Regions from separate parts of the Pseudoclavibacter sp. 8L genome, predicted to be linked through region 2. Evidence: riboswitches for the same ligand, from Rfam matches in the RefSeq annotation. Region 2 holds a riboswitch; the other holds the start of a gene.
What was found. A riboswitch is a leader RNA that binds a small molecule or an ion and turns the genes downstream of it on or off. The one in region 2 is predicted to bind thiamine pyrophosphate.
Positions count from the first base shown of each region.

Region 1: it holds a riboswitch for thiamine pyrophosphate, as region 2 does, so the genes downstream of both, GV007_RS00965 (ECF transporter S component) here and GV007_RS04900 (YkoF family thiamine/hydroxymethylpyrimidine-binding protein) in region 2, are expected to answer to the same signal.

Region 1 is NZ_LR733185.1:206,934-221,663, reverse strand. It holds gene treZ (malto-oligosyltrehalose trehalohydrolase) at 1-790, opposite strand, end outside; gene treY (malto-oligosyltrehalose synthase) at 838-3,162, opposite strand; gene glgX (glycogen debranching protein GlgX) at 3,209-5,404, opposite strand; gene GV007_RS00970 (hypothetical protein) at 5,544-5,876, shown strand; TPP riboswitch at 5,902-6,011, shown strand; gene GV007_RS00965 (ECF transporter S component) at 6,062-6,715, shown strand; gene GV007_RS00960 (ABC transporter ATP-binding protein) at 6,721-8,247, shown strand; gene GV007_RS00955 (energy-coupling factor transporter transmembrane component T family protein) at 8,244-9,116, shown strand; gene GV007_RS00950 (ATP-binding protein) at 9,113-9,685, shown strand; gene GV007_RS00945 (hypothetical protein) at 9,715-10,326, opposite strand; gene GV007_RS00940 (metallopeptidase family protein) at 10,364-10,711, opposite strand; gene GV007_RS00935 (cytidine deaminase family protein) at 10,753-11,193, opposite strand; gene GV007_RS00930 (class I SAM-dependent methyltransferase) at 11,266-12,033, shown strand; gene GV007_RS00925 (hypothetical protein) at 12,101-12,463, shown strand; gene GV007_RS00920 (phosphoribosylanthranilate isomerase) at 12,519-13,124, shown strand; gene GV007_RS00915 (LysR family transcriptional regulator) at 13,240-14,166, opposite strand; gene GV007_RS00910 (EamA family transporter) at 14,239-14,730, shown strand, end outside.
Region 2 is NZ_LR733185.1:1,031,920-1,046,649, forward strand. It holds gene GV007_RS04850 (NAD(P)/FAD-dependent oxidoreductase) at 45-1,229, shown strand; gene GV007_RS04855 ((2Fe-2S)-binding protein) at 1,226-1,486, shown strand; gene GV007_RS19385 (FAD-dependent oxidoreductase) at 1,483-2,934, shown strand; gene GV007_RS04865 (dihydrodipicolinate synthase family protein) at 2,931-3,872, shown strand; gene GV007_RS04870 (proline racemase family protein) at 4,078-5,085, shown strand; gene GV007_RS04875 (aldehyde dehydrogenase family protein) at 5,099-6,616, shown strand; gene GV007_RS04880 (NtaA/DmoA family FMN-dependent monooxygenase) at 6,607-8,013, opposite strand; gene GV007_RS04885 (energy-coupling factor transporter transmembrane component T family protein) at 8,006-8,770, opposite strand; gene GV007_RS04890 (ABC transporter ATP-binding protein) at 8,767-10,476, opposite strand; gene GV007_RS04895 (ECF transporter S component) at 10,466-11,056, opposite strand; gene GV007_RS04900 (YkoF family thiamine/hydroxymethylpyrimidine-binding protein) at 11,053-11,727, opposite strand; TPP riboswitch at 11,770-11,853, opposite strand; gene GV007_RS04905 (VOC family protein) at 11,888-12,229, opposite strand; gene GV007_RS04910 (LLM class flavin-dependent oxidoreductase) at 12,351-13,544, shown strand; gene GV007_RS04915 (NtaA/DmoA family FMN-dependent monooxygenase) at 13,569-14,730, shown strand, end outside.

The sequences.
Region 1 (14,730 bases), 820 kb from region 2:
GGATGTGCACGGCCCGGTCGTCGATGAGGGCGTGGACGGCGTCGAGCCGGAGCCCGTCGACGTGGAAGTCGCGCAGCCACATGGCCACGTTGGCGCGGATGAAGGCGCGAACCTCGTCGGAGTTCTCCCCGTCGAGGTTGACGGTGTCGCCCCACGCCGTGGCGTGGTGATCGGAGAGGTACGGCCCGAACTTGCCCAGGTAGTTGCCGGAAGGGCCGAGGTGGTTGTAGACGACGTCCTGGATGACGCCGATGCCACGCTCGTGGCAGGCCTCGACGAAGCGCTGGTAGGCGGCTGGTCCGCCGTAGCCCTCATGGACGGCGAACCAGTCGACGCCGTCGTAGCCCCAGCCGTGGGTGCCGCTGAAAGCGTTGACGGGCATGACCTCGACGAAGTCGACCCCGAGCTGCTGCAGGTGATCCAGGCGATCGACCGCCGAGTCGAGCGTGCCCTCGGGCGTGAAGGTGCCGATGTGCACCTCGATGATGACGGACCCCGCCAGCGGGCGGCCGGTCCAGTCGCCGTCCACCCACGGGTGCCGGTCGGCGTCGAAGGTGCGCGAGAGGCCGTGCACGCCGTCCGGCTGCCACCGCGAGCGAGGGTCCGGGATGGGGGTCGGGTCGCCGTTGACGAGGTACCCGTAGTCGTGGGTGTCCTCGTCGAGCTCGAGCTCCGTGTCCGGTACCCACCAGTCGCCGTCGGTGCGCCGCATCGGCAGCTCGGTGCCGTCGACGTGCAGGGCTAGCGTCTCGGCGTGTGGTGCCCAGACATCGAAGCGGGAATCGCGCACAGAGAACTCCTTGGTGGGAAGCGAGGTGGTGTGGATGCGGGTGCCGGCTAGGACCTTGCGAGCAGCGCCACGGGGTACTGCTGCAGGAGGGCGGCGAGCGGGACGTCCTTGCCACCCGTGAAGACCGCGGCGGTGAGCTGGTCGATCCATTCGCCCTCGGGGAGGGGGATGGTCGTGCCGATCCATCCGCCGCCTTGCTCGAGGCCGATGGGAAGGCGCGTGCCGATCGTGATGGCCCCGCCCCGCGAGAACGCGAGCGCGTGCTCTGCCGCTGGGCCGTCGGCGGTGATGCCCTCGTACTCGGTGAAGAGCTCCGGTCGGCTGCGGCGCAGGCGCAGGCAGGCCGCGGTCACGAGGAGCTTCGCAGCACCGGAGTCGTCGATCGCGGGGACCGCTCCGTGCAGGATCGCGTCGAGCGCCGCGGTGCGCGACGAGTAGTCGACACTCTGCCGGTTGTCTGGGTCGACGAGCGTGCGCGTCCAGAGCTCCGTGCCCTGGTAGACGTCGGGGATACCCGGCATCGTGAGCTGCACGATCTTCGCGGTCAGCGAGTTCGACCAGCCCGCCTCCTGCGTCTCGGCGACGACGTTCTGGACGACGTTCGACGCGACGGGGTTGTCGAAGACGGCGTCGACGGCCGCGTGCAGCTGCCCCTCGAACGTCTCGTTCGGGTTGGTCCAGCTCGTGTGCAGGTCGGCTTCGCGTGCAGCCTTCTCGAGGTAGTCGGTGAGGCGCTCGCGAGATGCGGGCCACGCGCCGACGATCGCTTGCCAGGTAAGCTGCGCGAACGCGTTGTCGTCGATGGGGGCCACATTCTGGAGCTCGGCGACGCTCTCCGCCCAGAACTCGGGGACCTCGCTGAGGGCGGTTATGCGGGCGCGAGTGTCCTCGCCGCGCTTCGTGTCGTGGGTCGACAGCGTGGTCATGGCGTCTGGCCAGTCGCGGGCCCGTGCGCTCTGGAGCTCGTGGAACCGCTCCGGGGTGATGGAGAAGACGTTGGGGTCGCCGCCGACCTCGTTGAGTGAGGTGAGGCGTGCGTAGCGGTAGAACGAGCGGTCTTCGACGGCCTTCGCCATGATCATGCCGGTGGTCTGCTGCAGGCGCAGCGCGGCCTCGGCTTCTGGTGCCTCGAGGAACGGCAGGACGCGGGCGATCGACGCCGCGAGGTCCGGTCGCTGCTCGGTGGCGGCCTTGGCCGCGTCGGTGAGGTGGTTCGCACCCGTCGGAAGGTAGCTGCGGTACACGCTGAAGTGGGCGGCGATCTCGGCGACGGAGTCCTCGATGAGGTCGTCCTCGAGGCCCGTCGCGCGCAGTTCCCGTGCGATGCGGCGGATCTCGGCGTTCAGGGACACGTCGGCCACGGCGCGCTTCGCCTCGTGGATGAGCTGCTCCCAGTCGACCGGGTCGCCGTCCGCTCCCGCCGCGAGCTCGTCGAGCGGTTCTTCGGCGTCGGCGTCGACGAGGACCCGGTCGATCTGGCCGAGCGCGTCGTAGCCGGTCGTTCCTGCCGTGCGCCAATCGGCGGGCAGTGCCTCGTCGCCCTCGAGGATCTTCTCGACGAGCACATACGCTCCGCGCGTTCGGTCGGCGAGGTGGCGCAGGTAGCCGCCCGGGTCGCGGAGTCCGTCCGGGTGGTCGATCCGGAGCCCGTCGACGAGGCGGTGACGCATCCAGTCGAGGATCTCCGCGTGGGCTTCCTCGAACACGTGCTCGTCTTCGACGCGGATGCCCGCGAGCGAGGTGATGGTGAAGAAGCGGCGGTAGTTGAGGCGGCTGTCGCCTTGGCGCCAGTGGATGAGCTGGTAGTGCTGGTTGTCGAGCACTTCCCGCACCGATGCGCCTTCGGGTGCCGAGCCTTCCGCGAGCGGGTACTCGGTGGAGTGGTAGCGCAGCACGCCGGCCTCGGTGTCGACGGTCACGTTGGCGATCGCGTCGCCTCGCTCCCTGGGCATGTCGTCGTCGCCGACCGTGGGGATGAGGAGCTTGCCGCCGCCCGCCTCCCAGTCGATGTCGAAGGACTCTGCGTGGGCGGCCTGCTGGCCGTGCTTGAGCACATCCCACCACCACGGGTTGTCACGTGGTGTTCCGACTCCCATGTGGTTCGGGACGATGTCGACGAGCACGCCGAGGCCCAGCTCGCGGGCCTTCGCGGAGAACCGCTCGAGCCCCTCGCGCCCGCCACGTTCGTCGTCGACCTTCGAGGGGTCGACGACGTCGTAGCCGTGCGTGCTGCCTGGGGTCGCCTGGAGGATGGGCGAGAGGTACACCCATCCCACGCCGAGCCGCTCCAGGTAGGGAAGCTGCTCGGTGGCGGCGTCGAGGTCGAACTCCGACGTCAGTTGGAATCGGTACGTGCTGGATGGGATCCGCATCATGGTCTCCGTGGCGCGAGGTGCTTCTGAGATGGCTCTGGCTGGGTCAGCTGCCGAGGGGCGGCCGCGTGATGATGGGGATGGGGGTTGTCATCGCGGCGACGGAAGCGGCAACTGAATGGTCTGGCTTCTCGTTGAGCTCCGCTTCGCGCAGGACGACGAGCGAGCGCGGCTCGAGCGGGATGGTTGCTCCCGGCTCGACGGCCTCGAGGTCGGTGTGCATGCCGGAGGTGTCGATGACGATGTCCCAGTGGGAGGTGATCTCGACGCTCGGGATGGTCGCCTCGACGACTGTCTCGCTGGCGTTGAAGTAGACCATGAAGCTCACATCGGTGATCTCCTCGCCCCGCTCGTCGCGCCCGGCGATGGCGTTGCCGTTGAGGAACATGCCCATCGACTTCACGAACTCCGCGTTCCAGTCTTCGGATGCCATCTGCGTGCCGTCGGTCGAGAGCCACACGATGTCGGGCAGCGCGGATCCTTCGGCGCGCTCCTCGACGCGGCCGTTGAAGAAGCGGCGTCGACGGAACGTCGGGTGGTCGGCGCGCAGCTGCGCGACGGCCCGCGTGAACTCGACGAGCGGCTCGTCGGCGTTCTCCCAGTGCACCCAGCTGATCTCGCTGTCCTGCGCGTACGTGTTGTTGTTGCCGTTCTGGGTGCGCCCCAGCTCGTCGCCGTGGAGGAGCATGGGCACGCCCTGGCTGAGCAGCATCGTCGCGATGATGTTGCGCTGCTGCCGGGCGCGCATGGCGTTGATCTCGGGGTCATCGGTCGGGCCCTCGACGCCGAGGTTGTAGGAGCGGTTGTGGCTCTCGCCGTCGTTCCCGTTCTCGCCGTTGGCGTCGTTGTGCTTCTCGTTGTAGGAGACGAGGTCTCTCAGCGTGAAGCCGTCGTGGGCCGTGACGAAGTTGATGGAGGCGAAGGGGCGGCGTCCGGAGTGCTCGTAGAGGTCGGCGGATCCGGTGATGCGGCTCGCGAACTCGCCAAGCGTCGATGGCTCGCCTCGCCAGAAGTCGCGCACGGTGTCGCGGTACTTGCCGTTCCACTCTGTCCACTGCGGTGGGAAGTTGCCGACCTGGTAGCCGCCGGGGCCGACGTCCCACGGCTCGGCGATGAGCTTCACCTGCGAGACCACCGGGTCCTGCTGCACGAGGTCGAAGAAGGTGGACAGCTTGTCGACGTCGTGGAGCTCGCGGGCGAGGGTGGAGGCGAGGTCGAAGCGGAAGCCGTCGACGTGCATCTCGGTGACCCAGTAGCGCAGCGAGTCCATGATGAGCTGCAGCGAGTGCGGGTGGCGCATGTTGAGCGAGTTGCCGGTGCCCGTGTAGTCGGTGTAGTACCGCTTGTCGTCTTCCTCGAGCCGGTAGTAGGCGGCGTTGTCGATGCCGCGGAAGCTGAGGGTCGGGCCGAGGTGGTTGCCTTCTGCCGTGTGGTTGTATACGACGTCGAGGATGACCTCGATGTTGTTGGCGTGCAGCGTGCGCACCATCGACTTGAACTCCTGCACCTGCTGGCCTGCCGTGCCCTGGGAGGCGTAGTCGGCGTGCGGGGCGAGGAACGAGATGGTGTTGTACCCCCAGTAGTTGCGGAGGCCCTTCTCGATGAGGGTGCTGTCCTGCACGAACTGGTGCACGGGCATGAGCTCGATGGCGGTGACGCCGAGCCGCTTGAGGTGCTCCACGATCGCGGGGTGCGCGATGCCGGCGTACGTGCCGCGGATCTCCTCCGGCACGTCCGGGTGCAGCTCGGTGAGGCCCTTGACGTGCGCCTCGTAGATGAGGGACTCGTTGTAGGGGATGCCGGGCTTACGGTCGCCAGCCCAGTCGAAGTAGGGGTTGATGACAACGCCCTTCATCATGTGGGGCGCTGAGTCGAGGTCGTTGAACGAGTCGGGGTCGCCGAAGTTGTAGCTGAAGAGCGACTGGTCCCAGTCGATGTCGCCCGTCGTCGCCTTCGCGTACGGGTCGAGGAGGAGCTTCGCCGGGTTGCAGCGGCTTCCGTTGATCGGGTCGTAGTCGCCGTGCATCCGGTAGCCGTACTGCTGGCCTGGCTGCACGTGAGGGAGGTAGGCATGCCAGACGTGCGCGTCCTGCTCGTGGAGCCTCACCCGCTCCTCGTTGCCGTCGTCATCGAAGAGGCACAGCTCGACCTTGTGGGCGGCCTCGCTGAAGATCGCGAAGTTGGTGCCACTTCCATCGAACGTCGCTCCGAGGGGGTAGGCATTTCCGGGCCACGTTTTCATGCACGCTCCTATTGCTTCATCGAAGAACATCGCGTGTGGATGCAGGCACTAAAGCTACCAAAGGGTGGGAGCGCTCTCGCCCGCAAGCACACAGGACTTCTCCTGGTTGGCAGGCATGTCGACGACCTACGCTGGCCGCATGACGAACCTCACACAGAACCTCACGGACTCGGTCAAGAAGCTCGGCGTCACACTCGCCTATGGCGAGAAGGTGGAACTCGGCAAGTCCACGATCCTTCCGGTCGCTCTCGTCTCGTACGGCTACGGCGGTGGTGAGAGCACTGAGGAGGGTCAGGAGAACTCGTCGGGCGGCGGTGGCGGCGGGATGGCCGTGCCGGTCGGCGCGTACGTCGATGACGAGTTCGGCACGAGCTTCCGTCCGAACATCATCACGCTGCTCGTCGTGTCGATTCCGCTGGTGTGGACGGTCGGGCACGCCCTCCCGCGACTCATCAAGGCGCTCAAGAAGTAGCTCCGGCCGCGGTACGGCCTATACTCGGGGTGTTCACGGGAGTCCGGTAGTCCGGGCTGAGAGGAAGGCTCAAGCCTTCGACCGTCAAACCTGATCTGGGTAATGCCAGCGCAGGGAGGCACATCTCCGAGCAGGGTCGCCCACGGCTCTGCGCCCGTGCACTTTCACTCGAAAGGGCACACAGCATGACAACTTCCTCGACTCCATCTCCGACTGCGGCAGCGCAGGTTCCGGCTCAGGCGAAGGCGCCGAAGAGCCGCTTCCGCTGGCGGGTCATCGACATCGTCACGGCGGCCGTTCTCGGTGTCGCGACGGGCCTCATCTTCATCTTCTGGAACAGCGTCGGCTACGCCTGGTTCGTGGCGATGGATGCGTTCACTCCGGGGATCGGCGGCATAGCGGTCGGCATCTGGCTGCTCGGCGGCGTGCTGGGCGGGCTCATCATCCGCAAGCCGGGGGCTGCGCTCTTCGTCGAGGTGCTCGCGGCGTGCGTCTCCATGCTGCTCGGCAGCCAGTGGTCGATCGAGACCGTCTACTCGGGTATCGCGCAGGGCCTCGGTGCCGAGCTCATCTTCGCGCTGTTCCTCTACAGGCGCTTCGGTCTGAGCGTCGCGATGCTCGCGGGCGCGGGTGCTGCCGTCGCCGCGTGGGTGCTCGAGCTGTTCCTCAGCGCGAACATCGAGAAGGGCCCCGAGTTCCTGACGATCTACCTGGTCGCTGTCGTGGTCTCCGGTGCGGTGCTGGCGGGAGTCGTCGGCTGGCTGCTCACGCGAGCGCTCGCCGCGACGGGCGCGCTGAACCGCTTCGCGGCGGGCAGAAGCGCGAAGCGAATCGGCTAGCGCTCGTGGGCGCGAGAGTCGAGGCGAGGGGGTGGGGCTGGCGCCACGCCGACCGGGCGAAGCTGGCGGTCAGCCAGCTCGACCTGACGATCGAGCCCGGAGAAGCTGTGCTGCTGCTCGGGCCGTCGGGGGCGGGCAAGTCGACGCTCCTGGCGGCTCTTGCCGGGGTGCTCGGCGACCACGAGGACGACGGGCAGGAGCTCGGCTCGCTGCTGGTCGACGGCAGGCATCCGACGGATGCCCGCGGCGCGGTGGGGCTGGTCCTGCAGGATCCGCAGGCGAACACGGTGCTCGCCCGCATCGGCGACGACATCGCCTTCGGCTGCGAGAACCTCGGTGTGCCGCGCGCCGAGACCTGGGTTCGGGTGCGCGAGGCGCTCGACGCCGTCGGGCTGCGGATGCCGCTCGACCGCTCGACCGCGCAGCTGTCCGGCGGTGAGCGCCAGCGCCTCGCGATCGCGGGCGTGCTCGCGATGCGGCCGAACCTCATCCTGCTCGACGAGCCGACCGCGAACCTCGACCCGGCCGGTGTCGAGGAGGTTCGCGAGGCCGTCGTGCGTGCCGCCGAGGTCACCGGCGCGACGCTCATCGTCATCGAGCATCGGGTGGATGTGTGGCGTTCGAGCGTCGACCGGGTCGTCGTGCTCGGCACTGAGCAGCACCTGCTCGCAGACGGTGCCCCTGACGTGATCCTGGAGGAGCAGCGGGAGTCGCTCCTCGCGGCGGGTGTGTGGATAGGCGGCCACGAACCCACGGTTCCCCGGGGCGAGCGCGCCCCGGGCGAGGACCTGCTCGTCGCCGACGGCCTGGGGTTCGGGCGTGCCGACTATCCGCTGCACACGCAGTTCGGCGCGACGCTGCGGGCGGGGGAATCGACGGTGGTGCTCGGGCCCAACGGCGCGGGCAAGACGACGCTGGCGCTGACGCTCGCTGGCCTGCTCAAGCCGGTCGCGGGCGACGTGCGTGCGAGCAGCGCCCTGCGGGAAGCTGGCGAAGACGCTGACCGTCGACGTGCTGGCTGGGCGCTCGGCAGGTTCCGCGCTGCGGGCCCGGTCGGCCCGCATCCTTCTGCCTGGCGTTCCCGTCAGCTGCTGACGAGGATCGGCACGGTCTTCCAGCAGCCCGAGCACCAGTTCGTCGCCGGCACGGTGCGGCGCGAGCTCGAGGTGGGACCGGATGCGGTGGGGCGGGGCAGACGCGAGACGAGCGAACGCGTCGACGAGCTGCTCGCGGCGCTGCGCCTCTCGCACCTCGCGGAAGCGCACCCCTTCACGCTCTCCGGCGGTGAGCAGCGTCGGCTGTCCGTCGCGACGGTCCTCGCGACAGCGCCTCGGGTGCTCATCTTCGACGAGCCCACCTTCGGGCAGGACCGCAGGACCTGGACGGAGCTCGTCACGATCATGTCTCGCCTCGTCTCCGAGGGGCACTCGCTGGTCTCCGTGACCCACGACGAGCAGCTCGTGCGTGTGCTCGGCGACCAGCGCATCCGCATCGAAGCCCACGACCGCAAGAATGAGAAGGTGCCAGCATGAGCGGCAGCGGCGCGGGCGTCGCCTCGGCGGGTTCCCGCCCGGCATGGTCGGCAAGGTCGCCCCAGGTCGACGCCGACGGCGTGCCGCTCGAGGTGCTCCCCGTCGGCGGACGGTTCCTCGACCGCGTGAACCCGGTCACGCCGTTCCTGGCGGCGGTGCTGTACTCGATACCCCTGCTGACGACGCTCGACGTCGTCTCGGCGGCCGTCGCGCTGACGCTCTCGCTCCTCGCCTTCGGCGTCGCCGGCGTGCGCCCCATGGAGGTCCTGCGATCGAGCTGGATCCTCCTCATCGCCGCCCCCGTCTCCGCCACGAGCATGCTGCTGTACGCCAAGCCCGGCGGGGCGAGCTACGGGCAGTTCCTCTACGCGAACATCACCGACAACTCCATCCAGCTCGCGATCGCCGTCGGCGTGCGCGTGCTCGCGATCGGCGTGCCGACGCTCGTCGCGTTGAGCCGCATCGACCCGACCCGCCTCGCCGACGGCCTCGCGCAGGTCGCGCACCTCCCGGCGAGGTTCGTGGTGTCGGCGCTCGCGGGCATCCGCCTCTTCGCCGTGTTCCGCGACGACTGGACGGCGATGAGCCAGGCGCGCCGCGCTCGCGGTCTCGGCGACTCCGGTGCCATCCGACGGTTCATGACGATGGCGTTCGCGCTGCTGGCCCTCGCGCTGCGACGGGCAGGGACACTCGCGACCGTCATGGAGGCTCGCGGCTTCGGCGCTGAGGACATCACGCGGACGTGGGCTCGCCCCTCACGTCTCGGCTGGCGAGACCTCGTTCTCGTGCTTGCGGCGGTGGTGATCGCCGGCGCGGCCATCGGTGTGGCCGTCGCGGCGGGGTCGTACCGGCTCGTGGGCAGCGCGTGAGCAGGGTCGCGGCGCTGCTGGACCGCGTGCTGGTGGACGCCCGCGGGTCGCGCCCGGTTGTGCTCATCGACGGCGGTTCGGGCTCGGGCAAGACGACGCTCGCGGGGGAGCTGCTGGCGGAGTTTCGGGCGCGCGGCTTCGAGAGCGCGCAGCTGGTGTCCCTCGACGACGCCTACCCGGGCTGGGGTGGCCTCGCTGCCGCCTCGCAGGCGGTGCACCGCGACATGCTGAGTCCCGAGCAGCCGGAATCCCAGCACCGCCCCGGCTATGAGAGCTGGGATTGGGCGGCGGATGCGCCCGGTCCGTGGCGGGACCTCGACGGCTCCGCGCCGCTCATCGTCGAGGGCTGCGGTTCGCTGTCGCACGAGAGCGCGCCGCTCGCGACGACGAGCGTGTGGATAGAGCTCGACGAGGCCCACCGGAAGCCGCGGGCGCTCTCGCGTCCTGCAGATGTCGGCGTCTTCGAAGAGTTCTGGGAGATGTGGGCGGCTCAAGAGCGCGAGCATTTGCGACGCAATGCGCCGTTCCTGCTCGCCGACGTCATCATCGAGGCCGCGCCCGGCGCGTGACGGGGTTTTTGCGGCGTCGCGAGGCGCCGTCAGCGCGGGCCGGTGCCCGCCTGGTCTGAGCTCTGCTGGCGGCGAGCGCGCACGTAGCGCACGGTGAAGATCACTGCGATGACCAGCCCCACCAGCGCTGCGAGCAGCCAGGTGCTACCGACGATGAGGCCGTAGACGGCATCGTCGTAGTCGATGCTGGTGCCGGGACCGGCGTCGAGGGAGAGGTCGGTGCCGATGCTGTCGGCGACCGGCCGCAGCAGGAGACCGGCGAGCGCGCCGACACCCGTCGCGAGGGGGATCGCAAATGCCCACCCCCAGAGCACGGAGCCGAACGTCGGACCGGCCGCGCCTGGTGTGCGACGAGCAGCCTGGATGCTCCGCGACCCGAGCAGGATCAGCACGACGAGGCCGGCACCTGCCGAGACGAACATCGCCCAGAAAGCGAACGCGGAGAGAAGCGTCTGCCCGGCCTCGACGAGCGGTGGGATGGGCCCGACGGTGTCGACCGTGATGCTCGCGGCAGCAAGCGCCGAGAGCAGACCGGTCACGGCCATCCACAGTGCGAAAGCTGGTGCCGCCAGGACGAGGACGATTCCCCAGAGGAGGCGTCCTGGCCGGAGGGGCCCGCGGGCTGGTGGCGTCTGCTGCATCCGGGAAGCGTATCGGGGACGCGCGACTCGGGAGGCTCTACGCCCAGCCCAGCTCGTGGAGCTGCGCGTCGTCGATGCCGTAGAAGTGGGCGATCTCGTGCACGAGCGTCGTATGCACCTCGTCGCGGAGGGTCTCCTCGTCGTCGCAGATCGACAGGAGCGGTTCGCGGAACAGCACGATGCGGTCGGGCAGCTCGCCGAAGCCGTACTGACCGCGATCCGTGAGCGCGAATCCCTCGTAGACACCGAGCAGGTCGAGCGAGCCGTCCTCGGGCCGGTCCTCGACGACGAAGATCACGTTGTCGAGGCCGTCGACCATCTCGTCCGGCAGCTCGTCGAGCTCGTCGACGACCAGGGCCTCGAAGTTCTCCCGCGACATCTCCATCCGCTCATTGTGTCGCAGGGCGGCTGGACGGGGACCGGCGGCTAGACCTGCGCTGAGGCGTGGTCGTAGGCGAGGGGCAGGAGTTCGCGTGCGATCACGCTGATCAGGCCGTCGGGCCCGGGCAGGATCACCCGTATGTCGGGGTAGTGGTCGGCGAGCACCTGGCGGTCACGCCCGCAAGGGCTCATGACCCCGCGGCCGTGGTTCGCGACGGCGACGATGTGCGTCAGCTCGAGGGCACCAGCGGCGCGGGCCGAGCCGAGCGCCACCAGCTCGGCGCAGGGTCCGCCCGTGAAATGGTGCAGGTTCACGCCGACGTGCACCCGGCCGTCCGCCGCGCGCACGGCAGCCCCTACCGTGTGGATGCCGTCCTCATCCGGCCCAGCATCCGTTGTCGCATCGATCGTGGATCGGGCGGCTTCGACGAGCTCGAGTTCGCCTTCCGAGACGGGCCGGGCGGATGCGAGTTCGAAAGCGGTCATGACGTGAGCCTACGAGGTGTCCTCGAGAGGGTCTCCTGGCTCGATGCTGGCGCTCCTCGCTAGGGTGCCCCTGTGACCGATGACGAATGCTCCCGCCCGCAGGAATGGCGAGCTGCGCACGCCGCCGCCATGGTCGGCTGGGACTTCTCCGTCCTGGACGGGCGCATGACCGCCGACGAACCCCACTGGGACTTCACCGCCGAGTGCCGTGCCGCGATGGCGTCTGCCACGCGGGTCGCCGACCTCGGCACGGGAGGCGGCGAGCGGCTCATCGAGCTCATCGGCGACCTCGGTGCCGCCGCGGAGTCCCTCTCCATCGCGGCAACCGAGGGGTGGGAGCCGAATATCGAGATCGCGAGGCGGAACCTGGCGCCGTTCGGTGTTGGCGTGCACCGGTACGACTCCGAGGCGGGTGACTCCCTGCCGTTCGAAGACGCGTCGCTGGACCTCGTCGTGTGCCGCCACGAGTCCTTCGACGCCGGGGAAGTCGCCCGTGTGCTCGCCCCGGGCGGGCGGTTCCTGACCCAGCAGGTTGACGGACGGGAAGCGCACGAGCTCCGAGAGTGGTTCGGCGGCGACCCGCTGCACGACGACGTGACGCTGGCGAACGCGAGCAGCGAGGTGGCAGCCGCCGGGCTCCGCATCGAGCTCGCCGACGAGTGGGCTGGGCGGATGACGTTCGCGGATGCACGTGCGCTGGTCGAGTACATGGCCCTGGTGCCATGGGATGTCCCAGGCTTCGAGGTCGACGCCAACATCAGCACGCTGCGTCGCCTGGACGCGGCGCGGCCGATCATCGTCACGCAGCGGCGGTTCCGACTGGCCGCAGTGCGCGACTGAGCTGCTCGACGCGCCGGAGCGTCCGCGCTCGCTGGCGTGGTGCGGCGCGGCCCGCGAGAATAGGGCCATGATCGACGTCTTCGGGGAGACCCTGACCCATGAGACGGTCGCGCGGTTCGCCTTCTGGGGCATGGTCATCGGCGTCGGAATCGCGCTGCGCATCGTCCGATCCGTGCGGCCGCGCCTGCTCAACCGCACGCGCTGGGGAGTGCTGGCCGCCGCCATCCTCCTGCTCCTCGTCGCTCTGAGCATCGTGAGCCTGTCCGCCTCCGTCGTCCTCTCAGTGGTGTCGAGCTTCCTGCTCGTCGCGCTGGGGGCAGCCGGCGCCGGTGCCCTCGTCGCGCTCGCGATCTTCTCCCTGCTCGAGTTCATCGCGCCCAAGCGGCGTCGCGACCTGGTTGCGGCACCCGCGGGCGCTCCGCAGCGCTGACACCTCACGGAGGAGCGAGGCGACCTCTCCTGCATCCACGCCCTATGATGCTCGCGTGTACGTCAAAGTGTGTGGCCTGGATTCTGTCGAGTCAGCGGCGGTTGCCGTCGAGAGCGGAGCCGACGCGGTCGGCATCGTGATGAGCCGCACGAGCCCGCGCAGGCGTTCCGCGGAGGAGGCCGGGAAGATCTTCGGTTCCGTTGCCGCTGGCGTCGATCGGGTGCTGGTCGTGCACGACATGCCGGCCACGGACGCCGCCGAGATCGCGGGAGCGGTCGGTGCGAACGTGCTGCAGCTGCACGGCTCCTACTCGGGCGATGAGGTTCGAGCTGCCGGCACGATCTTCCCGCGGATCTGGCGAGCCACCTCGCTCGCCGACGACCCTGAGCTGCGCGTCGGGGCGTTCGGTGAGGAACTCCTGCTGCTGGATGCGCCGAAGCCGGGGTCTGGCGAGCGCTGGGACCTCTCGGAGCTCGTCCGTCGTCGCCCTCAGGGGCGCTGGCTGCTGGCAGGCGGCCTGCACCCGGGGAATGTGGCCGAGGCGATCGGCGAGGCGGAGCCCTGGGGCGTCGACGTGTCGAGCGGGGTCGAGTCGAGCCCGGGCGTCAAGGACCACGCCCGGATTCGCGCCTTCGCGGAGTCCGCGAAGCGCGCCGGCTGACCGTTGAAGCACGCCGGCTGACGGCTCGTGCCCGATCTGCTGTCCAACTTGCGTGATGAAAGCCACCTCTGTCGCCGCATCCAGCATGCACTTGGGGTCCGATCACTAGAGCTGGTCAGGGACGCGGTGGGTCGACCTCCGCGAACTCCGCCTCCAGGTCGGCGCCCGCGGCGGTGAGGTGGTCGAGGACGGTTCGCACGGCGAAGCGCGCCTGACGGTCTGGACGGGCGATGGCGACGATGCTGCGCACGGACCGCACGCCGTCGAGCGGGCGCAGCACCACCCCCGGGCGCGGGCGAGTCGTGAAGCGCGGCAGCAGCGCGAGCCCCGTGCCAGTCGCGACGAGCGCTTCAACGAGTCGGTTGTCGCGGAGCCGCTGCACTCGATCGAGGTTGGTGCTCGTGGCGTTCTCGACGGCGATCAGGATGCTGTCGAACGGGTAACCGACGGGCACACCCACCCAGGTGGTGCCGAGCAGATCGCCAGGGACGAGGTAGTCGAGGTGCGCCAGCGGATGCTCGGACGGCAGGGCGACGTCGATCGGCTCCCGGGCGAGGACTCGCGTGTGCAGGTGCTCTGCCCCGCGCGGGACGTCTCCCGTGAGGCTGTGCCCGATGACGATGTCGGCGTCGAGGGTTCGCGCTGCGTACTCGGACTCGGCGAGGTCGAAGTCGTCGAGGTCGAGCTGGATCGCCGACCCCGCCGTGCGGCGGAGCAGGCCGGGGACAAGCGCCTCGCTGGCGCTCGGGAGCGCGCCGATCGAGACGGTGCCGCTCGGCTCGCCGAGGCTCGCCTCGAGCTTCGCCTGCACCTCGGCGAGCGCCCGGCCCACGTCGTCGGCGCCGTCGGCGAGGATCCTCCCGGCAGCGGTGAGGCGCAGCCCTCGGGAGAACGGCTCGACGAGGCTCGCGCCGACCTCCCGCTCTGCGGTCCTCAGCTGCTGCGAGAGGGCGGAGGGGGTACGGTGCGTGGCCTCGGCAACCGCCGCGAGAGTGCCCCGCAGCGACAGCTCACGGAGCAGCTCGAGGTGACGGAATTCCATGTAGGGAGCCTACAGTTACCGGTCACGGATCATCACTGGTGCTTCAGGGTGAGCGCGCCGCACACTGATCCCGTGCCTCCTCGTCATGTCGCCCTCGCCTGCCTCGTCGCAGTCCTCTGGGGCGTGAACTTCCTCGCCATCCACGCCTCGCTCGAGCAGTTCCCGCCGTTCTTCCTCATCGCCCTGCGCTTCGGGCTGCTCGCGATCCCGACGATCCTGTTCATCCCGCGCCCGAACGTGAAGCTGCGGTGGCTCGTCGGGTACGGGCTCGGCTTCGGCACCCTGCAGTTCGTCGGGCTCTACCTCGGTATGGCGGCGGGCTTCCCCACGGGGCTCGCGTCGCTCGTGCTGCAGATGTCGGCGCCGTTCACCGTGCTGCTCGGCGCGATCTTCCTCCGCGAGAAGCTCACGACGCGTCGAGTCATCGGCATCGCGGTCGCGGTCGCCGGCCTGCTGCTGGTCGGCGTCGCCCGGGGTGGCGCCGGAAGCTGGTGGCCGTTTGTGCTCGTGGTGATCGGCGCGTTCGGCTGGGCCATCGGCAACATCTCGAGCCGACTCGCCGAA
Region 2 (14,730 bases):
CACCACTGGATGGTGTGTGACATATTACTGACAGGAGGTGTGAGATGGGCAGGTACGACGTCGTGATCATCGGCGGTGGCATCATCGGAGCGGCCTGTGCTGCCGAGCTCGCCGGCCGTGGTCGGCGAGTCGCGCTCGTCGAACGCGGTCGCGTCGCGAGCGGCACAAGCGCCCACTGCGAAGGCAACCTGCTCGTCTCGGACAAGGGGCCAGGCGCCGAGCTCGAGCTCTCGAAGCTCGCCAACGCAGCCTGGTCGTCGCTCGCCGGAACCTTCCGCGACGAGCTCGGCCACGACTTCCCCGACATCGAGTTCGAGGCCAAAGGCGGCCTCGTCGTCGCGACGACCGACGGGGGAGCGGCCGCCCTCCTGGACTTCGCGTCCACGCAGCGCGACGCGCAGGTCTCGGCTGAGCCCGTCACGCACGCCGAGGCTCGAGAGCTCGAGCCGTGGATCACCGAGCGGATGACCGCAGCCGTCTGGTACCCGGGCGACAGCCAGGTGCAGCCGACCATCGCGAACGAAGCACTCGTCGCCCTCGCCAGGGCACGAGGGGCGAGCATCCTCGAGCATCACGACGTGGTCGGCGCGATCCGCGAGAGCGGCCGCATCGTCGGTGTCCGCACCTCGGCAGGTGACGTGCGCGGCGCCGAGATCGTCGTCGCCGCCGGCCCGTGGTCCGGCGAGGTCTCCGCGACGCTCGGCGTACCCCTCCCCGTTCGTCCGCGCCGCGGAGTCGTCCTCGTTACGGCGAAGATGCCCCAGCGCGTGTTTCACAAGGTGTACGACGCGGACTACGTCGGTGCCGTCGGGTCTGGCGACGCGGGCCTCATGACCTCGAGTGTCGTCGAATCGACTCCCGGGGGCACGGTGCTCATCGGCTCGAGTCGCGAGCAGGTCGGCTTCGACGACGCGTTCCGCGCGAACGTGCTCGGGCAGCTCGCGGTGAAGGCGATCTCGATCTTCCCCTTCTTGGCCCAGACGGCCGTCATCCGCAGCTACTCGGGCTTCCGCCCCTTCATGCCAGACCACCTGCCGCTCATCGGCCAGGATGTGCGCCTGCCGGGCCTCTGGCATGCCACCGGCCACGAGGGTGCCGGCATCGGCCTCTCCCTGCCCACGGCATCGCTGATCGGGGACCTCATGGACGGCAGATCGACGCAGATCGATGCAGCCCTGTTCTCGCCCACCCGCGCGACGCTCGCCTCAGAGCTGGGGGCGGTCGCATGAGCGAGCGCGCCGACAAGCCTGTGCGCATCACCGTCGACGGTGAGACCGTGGAAGGCCTCGAGGGGCAGAGCATCGCGGGCGTCCTGCTCGGCTCCGGTCGAGTCTCCTGGCGTGAGACCGCCGTCGCGGGAAAGCCGCGCGGCCTGTTCTGCGGCATCGGCGTGTGCTTTGACTGCCTTGTCACGGTGGACGGCGTGCCGGATGTTCGAGCGTGCCAGAGGCGTGCGTGCGAGGGGGATGAGGTGAGCTCACAATGAGCTCGACGCAGACCGAGCAGTCGACGCCGCGCCATGTCGCCGTCGTCGGCGGTGGTCCCGCAGGTCTTGCGGCCGCGCTGGCCGCCGCGGAAGCCGGGGCCCGCGTGACGCTCATCGAGTCGAGTCTAGAGCTCGGCGGCCAGTACTGGCGTCACCTGCCGAAGGAGCGCGACGGTGAGGGGCAGGCCGCGATGCACCACGGCTGGTCGACGTTCCTGGACCTCGACCGACGTGTCCGCTCGCACGCCCGGATCACCCTGCTCAGCGAGACGAGCGTGTGGGCCGTCGGGCTGCCCGCGCTGGAGCTGCTCACCGGCACGTCCGACGCAGCCGACCGCGTTCGCTCGACCCTCGAGCCCGACGCGGTTGTCGTCGCGACAGGTGCTCACGACCGCACCCTCCCGTTTCCCGGCTGGGACCTCCCCGGCGTCTACACCGGGGGTGCTGCTCAGGCCTTCGCGAAGAGCGAGCGCATCGCGGTCGGCGACACTGTCGTGGTCGCCGGCGCGGGTCCGTTCCTTCTTCCCGTCGCGGCCTCACTCGCCCAGGTCGGCTCCAAGGTCGTGGAGGTCGTCGAGGCCAACCGCATCCCACGTCTCGCCTCGGGCTGGCTGCCCAAGCCGTGGCAGCTCGCGGGTGCCCCCGGCAAGGTGCAGGAGCTCTTCGGCTACGTCGCCGGTCAGCTGCGGCACCGGATCCCGTATCGAGTCGGCGAAGCGGTCGTCGAGGCGCACGGGGAGGGGCGCGTCGAGCGCGTCACGATCATGAGCGTCGACGCTCAGTGGCGGCCCATCGCCGGCAGTGAACGAGAGGTCGCGTGCGACGCCGTCTGCGTGACGCACGGCTTCACGCCTCGGCTCGAGGTGGCGATCGCGGCCGGCTGTGCGCTCGACGACAGCCGGTTCGTGGTCATCGACGAGTCCTGCGCCACGAGCACCTCCGACGTCTACGCGGCGGGCGAGGTGACGGGCATCGGCGGCGTCGACCTCTCCCTCGCCGAGGGGCGCGTCGCCGGGCACTGCGCAGCGGGTGGTGCGTCCAGCGACCCTCAGATCAGCACGGCCCAGCGCAAGCGCGCGATCTTCGGTTCGTTCGCGGCGCGCATCGAGGCGGCGCACGGCGTGCGGCCGGGCTGGCAGGCGTGGCTGCGCGACGACACCATCGTGTGCCGCTGCGAAGAGGTGACCGCCGGCCAGCTGAGGCGGAAGGCCGCCGCCACGCGCTCGCACAGCCTGCGCTCCCAGAAGCTCTCCACTCGAGCCGGTCTCGGCATCTGCCAGGCCCGCATCTGCGGCCGCAGCGCTGAGGAGCTCATCGAGACGGTGCTCGGGCGTGGCCTCGACGAGGGCATCGTCGACCGTCGGCCCATCCAGACCCCCATCCGGCTCGCTGAGCTGGCAGGAACCTCAGAAGAACAGCATCCCCTGACAGGAAGGCAACACCCATGACCGAAGCAGCCTCAACCCACCTCGACCTCGGCGGAGTCGTCGTCGCGACGGCCCTTCCCTACAAGGAGGACGCCTCTGCTCCCGCCGGCCTGGCCGTCGACTACGAGGCGTACGCCGAGCACTGCAATTGGCTCATCGAGAACGGCTGCCGTGGCGTCGGCCCCAACGGCTCGCTCGGCGAGTACTCGTCCCTCACCGACGAGGAGCGCCGCAAGGTCGTGCAGGTCGCCGTCGAGGCTGTGGGTGACCGCGGGATCGTCGTCGCGGGCGTGCACGGCCCAGGGTGGCACCAGGCGCAGCACTGGGCGCAGCTCGCCAAGGAAGACGGCGCCCATGGCGTGCTCTGCCTTCCGCCCACCATGTACCGGTCTGCGGATGCGGATGTCATCGAGCACTTCGCGAAGGTCGCCGAAGTGGGGCTGCCCGTCATGATCTACAACAACCCGCTGGACACGAAGGTCGACCTCCGCCCGGAGCTCGTCGCGGAGATCGCGAAGATCGACGGCATCGTCGCCGTCAAGGAGTTCTCCGGCGACGTCCGGCGCGCATTCGAGATCCAGGAGGCCTGCGAGGCGGCCGGGTCGACGATCGACGTCATCGCGGGCAGCGACGACGTGCTCTTCGAGCTCATGATCGACGGTGCAACCGGCTGGTTCGCCGGCTACCCGAACGTCTTCCCCGCGGAGGCCGTGGCGATCTACGACCACATGGCCGCGGGCCGCTACGTCGAGGCACGTGAGATCTACAAGAGCCTCATCGCTGCGTTCCGCTGGGACTCCCGCGTGGAGTTCGTGCAGGCCATCAAGCTCGGCATGGACATGGTGGGCCGCAACGGCGGGCCGTGCCGCCCGCCGCGCGCTGCGCTGACGCCGGAGATGGAGGCGCGCGTGCGTGCCGACACGCAGCGCGCCCTCGACGCGCTCGCCACCCTCAAGTAGGGTCGCAGCAGACACGGGGGTCGCTTTCCTGGCCCCTCTGCCGTCTGCTTGCGGGGCTCTTCCCGCACCAATGCGACGCAATCCGGCAATAGCGCTGGTTGCGTCTGGCCCGCGGGGCGATCCCCCCTCATCTCGCTGGGCCGGCCGCCCGGGGCGTCCCCCCGCCCTGGGCGGCCCCTCACTTCCGATCACGAGGTTTTTTCGCATGCGAGCATCACGAGTCATCTCCGCCGTCGATTCCCACACTGAGGGCATGCCGACGAGGGTCGTCACGGGTGGGATCGGGGTCATCCCCGGTGCCACGATGAACGAGAAGCGGCTGTACGTGCAGGAGCATCGCGACGACCTGCGGACGTTCCTGATGCGGGAGCCGCGCGGGCACTCGGCGATGAGCGGCAGCATCCTCCAGCCGTCCACGCGCCCGGATGCCGACTTCGGCGTCCTGTACATCGAGGTCTCCGGACTGCTGCCCATGTGCGGTCACGGGACGATCGGCACGGCGACGGTGCTGGTCGAGACGGGCATGGTGGAGGTCCACGAGCCGGAGACCGTCATCCGGCTCGATACTCCGGCGGGTCTCGTGATCGCTCGCGTCGAAGTGAGCGAAGGACGCGCTGTTAGCGTTACCATCGAGAATGTGCCCAGCTTCTGTGAACGCCTCGACGCCGTCGTCCCGGTGCCGGAACTCGGCATCGACGCGCTCCGCTACTCGCTCGCGTTCGGCGGCAACTACTACGCCATGGTCGACCTCGACGACGTCGATCTGCCCTTCGATCGGGCCCGCAAAGACGACATCATGCGTGCCGGTCTCGCAATCATGGACGCCATCAACACCCACGACGCGCCCAAGCATCCGACCATCGAGGGTGTCGACCACGTGCACCACGTCGAGTTCATCGCGCCCGGCTCCACCGCCGCCCACTCGCGCCACGCGATGGCGATCTACCCTGGATGGTTCGACCGCTCACCCTGCGGCACCGGCACCTCCGCGCGCATGGCCGAGCTGCACGCCAGAGGCGAGTTGCCGCTGCACACCGACTTCGTCAACGAGTCGTTCATCGGCACGAGCTTCACCGGCCAGCTCATCGACGAGGTCCAGGTCGGTGACAGGTCGGCCGTGATCCCGACCATCACCGGCCGCGCGTGGATCACCGGCATGGGCCAGTACATGCTCGACCCGACAGACCCCTTCCCGGCAGGATTCGAATTCTAGATTGGACTCATCGATGAGCACACCCACCCCGCATACCAGCGACGTCGAGCTCGAGCAGATCCTCGCGGCAGCCGCCGTGGCCGCCCCTCTCTGGGCGGCGACCCCACCGACTCAGCGCGCCACCGCCCTCATCGCGGTCGCCGACGCGCTCGACGCCGCGGCGGGGGAGCTCATCCCCGTCGGCATGCGGGAGACCGGCCTCGCCCAGGCCCGCCTCACGGGCGAGCTGAAGCGCACGACCGTGCAGATCCGCCTCTTTGCCGACGTCATCCGCGACGGCTCGTACCTCGACGTCCGACTCGACGAGGCCGACCCGGACTTCGTGCTCGGCCCGCGGCCCGACGTGCGCCGGATGCTCGTGCCGGTGGGAGTCGCCGTCAACTTCTCCGCGTCGAACTTCCCCTTCGCCTTCTCCGTGGCCGGTGGCGACTCCGCCGCCGCGCTCGCGGCGGGATGCGCGCTCATCGTGAAGGGCCACTCGGGGCACCCGGAGCTGTCCGTGGCGACGGCCCGCGTCGTCGAGGGCGCCCTCCGCGAGTCCGGCGCCCCCGATGGCGTCTTCGCGCTTGTTATCGGCCAGCAGGCCGGGGTCACCGTGCTCGAGGACAACCGCGTCGACGTCGGGACCTTCACCGGGTCGATCCGCGTGGGACGTCTGCTCGCCGACAAGGCCGCGGCCCGCCCCCGCCCCATCCAGTTCTACGGCGAGCTCGGCAGCGTCAACCCCGTCTTCGTGACGGGGGCTGCGCTCGCGGAGCGCGGCGAGGAGATCGCTGCAGGCTACGCGGCATCGGTCGCCGGTTCGGCAGGTCAGCTGTGCACGAAGCCCGGCTTCCTCTGGGTTCCCGCGACGGATGCGGCCGCCGAGCTGCAGCTGCGCGTCTCGCAGGCGGCCGAGCAGGCTCCGGAGCACCGGCTCCTCAACCCGAGCATCGGCCGCGCGTACCTCGAACGTCGGGCGGCCGTGCTCGACGCGGACGGTGTACGGGTCGTCGCCGAAGGCGCTGTGCGCAGCGATGACGATGGCAACGTGTGGGCGACGCCGACGATCGTGGCCGTGCCGGCGAGCAAGCTCGCGGCGGGCGACGAGACGCTGCTCGACGAGGTCTTCGGGCCGTTCTCGGTCATCGTCGAGTACGAGGACGAGACGTCGCTTGCGCCGAGCCTCGACGAGCTGTACGTCGGCAACCTCACGGGCACGGTGCACGCCGCCGACGGTGAGCAGTCGCCCGCGCTCTCTGCGCTCGTCGCGGGGCTCGCGAGGAAGACGGGTCGAGTGCTCTTCGGCGGCTGGCCGACCGGCGTCGCCGTCACGCCCGCCATGCAGCACGGCGGGCCGTACCCGGCGACGTCGAACGACACCTCCACGTCGGTCGGCACCGCATCCATCTCCCGCTTCCTGCGCGGTGTCGCCTACCAGGGTGCGCCGCAGGAGGCACTCCCGGAGCCACTGCAGGACGCGAACCCGTGGGGTGTGCCGCAGCAGCGGGCCGCCGCGGGTCAGTCGGCCAGCTGGGGTGCTCAGGACTGAGCTCTCAGGGCGTCCTTGGCGGCCAGGCGCGAACGCAGCGTCGGCGCCAAGGGCGCTTCGTCGCCGGGCCGACCGGGATCCTGACCAGGAGCTTGATCGGCAGGTTCGCTGATGCGGCCGCGCCTGCGCAGCTCGGGAACCACGTGCTCGACGAAGTCCTCGAGCGAGCCGGGGAGAAGGGCCGGGGTCACGACGAAGCCGTCAGCCGCCCCCGCATCCTGCCACTCGCACAGCTCGTCGGCGATGTCGGCGCCGCTGCCGAGCGGGGAGGGCGTGAGCTGGTCGAACGACTGGCGCAGGGCGAGGTCGCGGACGGTGAGCCCCTCCCTGGCGGACACTGCCGCGAGCATGTCCTCGAAGCCGTCGCTTCCCGTCGCGCCCCGGTGCGCGGCGAGGAAGCCTTCCGCGTCCTCGTCGAGTCGCAGTGTCGTGGCGTCCGCGTGCATGAGCCGCACGAGCGAGCGCACGGCCGAGGCCTCGTCGATGTGCGCGAGCAGTGAGTCGCGGACGCCCACTGCATCGATGCGCGTCGATCCAGCGATCGGCTGGATCGCTGCGCACACGCGAATCTCGTTCGGGTCGCGTCCCGCGAGTCTGGCCCGCTCGCGAAGCTCGGTGCGCACCGCGCGGTTGCCGTCGATGCCGTCGGCCGCGACGAAGACCAGCTCCGCCCACCTCGCGGCGAACTGCATGCCGCGCGGGGAGGCGCCCGCCTGCATGAGCACCGGATGCCCCTGGGGGCTTCTCGGGAGGCTCAGCGGGCCGGGTGCCGCCGCACGTTCGCGGGGCGCCGGAGTGCGCGAGACGAGGCTCGGGTCGGCGAACACGCCGTTCTGGGCGTCCTGCACCAGCGCAGCAGGACCCCAGGTGCCCATGAGCTCGAGCACCTGCGCCACGACGCGGTCGGCGCGGTCGTAGCGCTCCTCTTTCGGGGGGATGCGGTCGAGGCCGAGGTTGCGAGCCTCGGCATCCGTCGTCGAGGTCACGATGTTCCAGGCCACGCGCCCCGCAGAGAGGTGGTCGAGGCTCGAGAGCGTCCGCGCTATGGCGTACGGCGGCAGGAACGAGGTCGACACGGTCGCCCCGAGTCCGATGCTGCGCGTCGCCCCGATGACGGCGCTCAGCACTGTGATGGGGTCGAGCGTCACGGCTCCCTTGCCGCCGCTGGCGAGGGTCGTCGCCACGTCGCCGAGCGCGTCTTCCGGGATCGCGAGCGCGTCTGGCAGGAACATCAGGTCGAAGCCGCCGCCTTCGAGGAGTCGCGCGATATCGATGTACGAGCTGGCGTGCAGCCAGTCGCGGTTCGAGTGCGGGTGGCGCCAAGCGGCGGCGTACCGCTGCGTCGGCGGGTTGACCATTCCGACGAGCGTGAGCTGACGCGTGCTGTTCTCAGACAAGCGACAGCCCCGTTCCTGCGGCGATGCCGAGCATGGCCGCAAGTGCGAACGCGCAGAGCACGACGATGGCGAGTGCTGCGTCGCGGGTGTCGAGCGCGACCGGCCGCCAGACGGTGCGTGGACCCGCTCCGAGGCCTCGCGACTCGAGGGCTTGGGCGATGCGCTCACCGGAGCGGATGGAGACGACGAGCAGCGAGAACGCGGCCGTGCCGAACGCGGTGACACCGGTGCGCGGCGTGCCGTCTCGTCCGAGCGGCGCCCGGACGGCCTGCGCTGCGCGGATGCTCTGCCACTCGCTCGGCAGCAGCTGCAGGAGGCGGAATCCGGCGAGCAGGGCGTATGCGAAGCGAGGGCTGAGCCGCGCGTGCTGCGTGAGGCTCGTCATGAGGTCACGGGGCGGAGTGCTGGCGATGAACGCGATCGACAGCATGCCGATGACCGTCGTTCGCAGGGCCAGCGCGAACCCGATGGCGAGGCCCTCGCTGGTCACCCGAACCGGCAGACCTTCGAGGATCTCGCTCCCTGGGCGGCTGAGCGCGTTGACCATGACCAGGCCGATCCCGAACGCCACGAAGGGGACGGATGCGGCGAGCAGTCTTCCCGGGGTGAGCCTCGTCGTCGTCAGCGTGGCGATGATCGCGAGCACGGTCAGCACGCCAAGGGTCAGCGGGTTCAGGATGAACAGCGTCGCGAGCGAGCAGGCGAACAGCACCACGAGCTTGACGGTGGGGTTGCGGCGCTCGAGTGCGGGACTCATGCCGCGACCCGTGTCGCGGCGCCGTCGAGCTCGCGCAGGATCGCGCGTGCCCGCTCGGCGGGGAAGCGCCGCGCCTGGAGCCAGCTCAGCAGCGGCGTTCGCTCGAGGCCCGCTGCGGCGAGGAGGCTCTCGTCCTCGAGGAGCTCGAACGGCGTCACTTCGGCGAGGAGACCGCCTTCGGCGAGGACCAGCACGCGGTCGGCGTACGTGCAGACGGCACGCAGCTCGTGGCTGGAGAAGAGCACGCCGCAGCCGCTGCGCGCGGTGCGCTCCAGGGCGTGCATCGCGGCAATGCTCGAACGGCGGTCGAGGCCGAAGCTGGGCTCGTCGGCGAGGAGGAACGGCCGGTCGTGGGCGAGCATGGCGGCGATGCTCACCCGCCGCTGCTGCCCGCCCGAGAGGCGGAATGGGCTGTGGTCGAGTTGTGCCGAGAGGTCGAAGCGGGTGACCAGCTCGGCGATGCGCTCCGCGTCATCCGCTCCGAGGCCGTGCTCGATCTCGCGCCGCACTGTCGGCTGGGAGAACTGGTGCTCCGGGTTCTGGAAGATGAGGCCGGGGCGGGGGCCGTGCACCTGCCCCGAGCCCGCCCGCGCGAGACCCGCGAGCGTTCGCAGCAGGCTCGACTTCCCGCATCCGTTGCGGCCGAGGAGCGCCACGACCTCACCCGCTCTGAGCTTGAAGCTCATGCCTCGGAGGACCGCCTCTACGGCGTTCTTCGCGCGAGGGCGCTTCGGGGCCCCGCCAGCGACGACGTCGAGGCTATCGACGCTGAGGACCTCCGCCTCGCGGGTCGGCGTCGAGGGCGCCGCTGCGGCTGCGCCAGTTGCGGCGCGCGCCCCGAGCGCGGCGACACGGTCCGCGACCTCGTCGTTCGCGAGTCCGCCCTCGAGGCCGGTGAGTGCGGCGAGTTCCGCGTCGAGCGGCAGCCAGCACCCGGCCTCCTGCAGCTCCGCTGCGTGCTCGACCAGCACGCGCGCCGTCGGGCCGTCGTGTGCGATGACACCACCGCGCGCGACCACGACCGTTCGTCCCGGGAGGCCCGCGATGCCGCGCGCTCCCGCGTACTCGTCCAGTCGGTGCTCGACGAGCACGATCGTGGATGCTCGTGCAGAGGCCGCGTCGACCGCCTGTCGGACCGACGCGATTCCCGCAGGGTCGAGCATCGATGTGGGCTCGTCGAGCACCAGGACACGGGGCTCCGTGACGATGGCCGCGGCGATGGCCACGCGCTGGGTCTCGCCACCCGAGAGCGTCGCCGTGCGACGGTCGGCGAGCGTCCCTGCGCCGACGAGGTGGAGGGCCGCGTCAACCGCTGGCCCCATCGCCTCGGGAGCCCAGGCGTGGTTCTCGAGCGGGAACGCGATCTCGTCGGCGACGTCGGGGAGGCACACCGATGAGCTCGGGTTCTGCGCGACGACGGAGAGATGCCTGGAGAGGCGCGGCACGTCCGACTCCTGCGTATCCACCCCGCAGATGCGGATGCGCCCGCTGACCTGTGCGGGGACGCTGTGGGGGATGACCCCGCTGAGCGCCTGCAGCAGCGTCGACTTCCCCGCCCCCGACGGCCCGATGACGAGCACGTGCTCGCCGGGCGCCACGCGCAGATCCACTGGCCCGAGCCCGTCTCCCGAGGAGTGGATCGCCTCGAAGCCGACCGCCTCGATGTCCACGCTCGAGATGTCGACGCTCGAGCTGTCAGGCCGCACGGCGCACGGCAAGCGGCTTCGAGTCCTGCACGATCGCGAAGTTGTCGAGCACGCCGGTGTGCACGAGCGAATCGACGATGAGCTTCGCGAGGAGACCGCCGAGGATGATGCCGGACGCGACCTGGATGCCGAAGCGAAGGAACAGGATCTCCTGGCCGTACCAGCCTGAGCGGAACGCCGAGTAGAAGAACACGAGGCCGGCGCCGAGCGCGCCGGAGATCGCGTACCGCAGCCAGCCGTACTTCCGGTACCGGCCGAGCGCGAACGGCAGCTCGCTGCCGATGCCCTGGATGGCGGCGGCGACGAAGAGCAGGGGGCCGACGGCAGAGCCGAGGAACACGACCTCGATGACGGAGGCGAGCACCTCCGCGATGACACCGACGAACGGCCGGCGGATGATGGCGATCGCGATGGGCGCGACGAGCAGCCAGCCGCCGAAGAGGAAGTGCTGGGCGAGGTCGCCGGCCGGCCCCATCGCGATGGAGAGCGCAGTCCACGCCTGCACGAGCGCCCAGTACAGGAAGCCGAAGACCGTGCCGAGCACGACCATGAGCACGATGTCTCGCAGCTTGAGGCTCATGCGCGGGCCTCGGCTGCTGCGTCGAATGCCGAGTCAACTGCTGTGTCTGCCTGGCGGCCTGCGTGGCTGGGGCTGTTCAGCGAGATCGTGAGGTGGCTCGTCACATGCTGCACGTGCGCCCCGACCCCCGCCCAGGCGACCGCGACCGTCTCGAGCACGCGCCCGAGGTCGCCGCTGAGCTTCGTCACGAAGTGCTCGGAGGCTACGAACGTGCCGCTCGCCTTCGCCGTCTCTATGGCCGCGTAGATCTCGCGCATGTGGTCGGGCGTCCGCTCCGCCGAGCCCGCATCCTCGAGGGGGTAGAGCGCCCACTCCGCACTCGCGAAGCTGCCAGACTTCCGGCCGCGGGGCGCATCCACTTGCCTGGGGCCGGCGCCTCCCGGCAGATCGCACACGGCCTCGCCGGGGCAGCCGCGAGACAGCAGCACCTGGATGGAGGCGTGCAGTCCCGTCGCCGCGATGTGCTGCGAGAGGTCGGTGAGCCAGCGCAGCAGTGACTGCTCGTCGCCGCCCGCGTAGGTGCTCACGTCGCCCGTCTCGAGCACGAGGCCGGAAGCGTCCGCGGCGTCGAGTGCGGCGAGGATCACGTCGACGTATCGGTCTGACATGACCGAGACGGTGACTCGTGCGCCCACCCCGAATGCGAGCGGGTCCTGGGTGATGGTTTCCATGTGCGTGCCTTCCGTCGGAGCGTGACGGCACGGGTGGGTTGACTCCCTTCGCTGGCATTACCCAGATCAGGTTCAACGGTCGGAGTTCGAGTACTCCCTCTCAGCCCGACTCATCGGGCTCCCGTGCACGGCCACACTGTAGCCCCGGCGCAGTTCGCGCCTAGCTCCCTGCGCTCGTGAAGACCACGTGGTTGCCTTCCGGGTCGAGCACCTGGAGGATCTGGAAGTGAGTGGCGTCTTCGATTCCGCCGTGCTCGATCCTGGCCGCGTCGAGCCGTTCGGCGACACCGGCGAGGTCGTCTTCGGTGAACACCACCGTGGATCTGCCCGAGCGGCTCGAGTCGGCCCAGAGCTGCAGGCCGGCTTCGCTTGTGAAGTGCCACTCCAGAAGTCCGGGCATCGGATTCTCGTCGGGGCCACGGCCGAAGAGCCTGCCGTAATATTCCGTAGCCTGAGCCAGGTCGGACACGGTGATCTGCGCAAGTACGCCCTTGATAGCCATGCCCCGATGATGCTCGCCTCTGGTGCGAGGAGCCTCCACGAACATGTCCCCACGTTGCGACGCGTAACGGGGTGCGTCAGGCGCCGTGGTCCCGCCGCGAGGCGCCACCTAGCGTCAGACCATGACGAACCCACCCCGAATCCACCTCGGCGTCGCACTCGATGGCGCCGGCATCCACCCGGCCGCCTGGCGGGAGCCGAGCGCCCGTCCGGACGAGCTCTTCACGCCCGACTACTGGGTGGGGCTCGTCCAGCTCGCCGAGCAGGGGCTCCTCGACTTCGTATCCATCGAGGACTCGTTGGCGCTGCAGTCGTCCGAGCGGCTGCACGACGACGATCGCACCGACGAGGTTCGGGGTCGACTGGATGCGCTGCTCATCGCCTCGCGGGTAGCCCCCGTGACCCACAGCATCGGTCTCATCCCGACCGTCACGACGACGCACACCGAGCCCTTCCACGTCTCCAAGGCTGTCGCGACGCTCGACTACACGAGCGAGAGTCGCGCCGGCTGGCAGGCTCGACTCTCGATCGGGTCGGACCACACGCACTTCGGGCGCCGCGACCCGGCGGAGTTCCTGGAGACCCTCGAGCGCGCATCGACCGCCGACATCGGCGACCTCTTCGCCGAGGCCAACGACTTCGTCGAGGTCGTGCGCAGGCTCTGGGACAGCTGGGAGGACGACGCGGAGGTCCGTGACGCCTCCACGGACCGCTTCCTCGATGCGGCGAAGGTGCACCGCGTCGAGTTCGAGGGCAGATGGTTCAGCGTGCGTGGTCCGTCGATCACGCCGCGTCCGCCGCAGGGGCAACCCGTGGTCGCTTCCCTCGGGCACGCCCAGGTGCCGTACGAGTTCGCCGCCGCGAGCTCCGATCTGCTCTTCGTCACCCCGTCGGATGTCGCCTCGGCCGTGAGCATCCTGTCGGAGGTGCGGGCTGCCGAGCAGAAGGTGGGCCGTGCCGGCGAGCCGCTCTCCGTCTACGTCGACGTGGCCGTGTTCCTCGACGGGCCCGAGGAGACCGGGGCCGCTCGTCTTGCGCGCCTCGACGCGAAGGGCCGCACGCTCGGGCAGCCGCCGGCGGTATTCACCGGTTCGGCCTCCGAGCTCGTCGAGCACTTCGAGACGCTCTCGGCGCTCGGCTACGACGGCTTCCGTCTGCACCCCGGAGTCGTGACGGACGACCTTCCCCGCATCGTCGCCGATGTCGTTCCCCTCCTCCAGCAGAAGGGGCTCTTCAGGGAGCGCTACGAAGCACGCTCCCTGCGCGGCCTCCTCGGCCTGCCGACCACCGTCCCGAACCGCTACGCCGCCGTCTAGGCCCGACTCGATCAGGAGATCATCGTGACCAAGAAGCAGATCATCCTCGCCGCCTACGTCGGCGGAGTCAACGAGCACACCCTCTGGGAGCACCCGGATGCGGGGAGCCAGATCGAGTTCTCGACGTTCAAGCACGCCGCCCAGAAGGCGGAGGCGGGGAAGTTCGACTACTTCTTCCTCGCGGAGGGTCTCGCGCTGCGCTCGCGGCGGGGCGAGATCTTCGACCACGACATCGCGGGGCGCCCCGATACCATTCCCGTGCTTGCCGCCATCGCCGCGGTCACCGAGCACATCGGGCTCGTGGGCACCATCAACGCCACCTTCAACGAGCCGTTCGAGCTCGCGCGCCAGTTCGCCAGCCTCGACCACCTGTCCGGGGGGCGGGCTGGCTGGAACGTGGTCACGTCGTTCGACGCGTTCACCGGTGCCAACTTCCGACGCGGCGGCTTCCTCCCGCATGCTGAGCGCTACGAGCGGGCAGAGCAGACGGTCAACACGGTCCGGGAGCTGTGGGATTCCTGGTCGGCGGATGCGATCGTCGCTGACAAGGAGTCCGGCCGGTTCCTGGACTCCGCCGACGAGGGGCGCTTCGACGTCTCGACGAGTCAGTTCGACATCAGCGGTCGGTTCACGGTTCCCCGCAGTCCACAGGGCAGACCGATCATCGTGCAGGCCGGCATCTCGCCGCAGGGTCGCGACTTCGCGGCCGCCAACGCCGACGTCATCTTCTCCCCGTACTCGCGCCTCGAGGAGGCACGAGACTTCTACGCCGACATCAAGGGTCGGGTCGAGGGCTTCGGGCGCAACCGGGATGACCTCAAGATCCTCCCGCAGTCGAGCTTCGTGCTCGGCGACACCCGCGAGGAGGCGCAGGAGAAGGCGCGCTGGGTGACGGAGCAGCAGCTGAGCCCGCGCACCATCCAGGTGCGACTCGAGCAGGTCTGGAACCGAGACTTCTCGGAGATCGACTTCGATGGTCCGCTGCCCGACTTCGACCCGGATGGGGAGAGCGCGCCCATCATCGAGGGCCGGGCCTTCACCTACGGCGACCGCCTCGCGACTGTGCGCAGGTGGCGCGAGAAGGCAAGGGAGAACGACTGGAGCATCCGCGAGTTCGCGCGCCACGAGCTCGGCGGTGTGCGGTACGTCGGGACGGCGTCCCAGGTTGCCGAGGAGATCGACGACT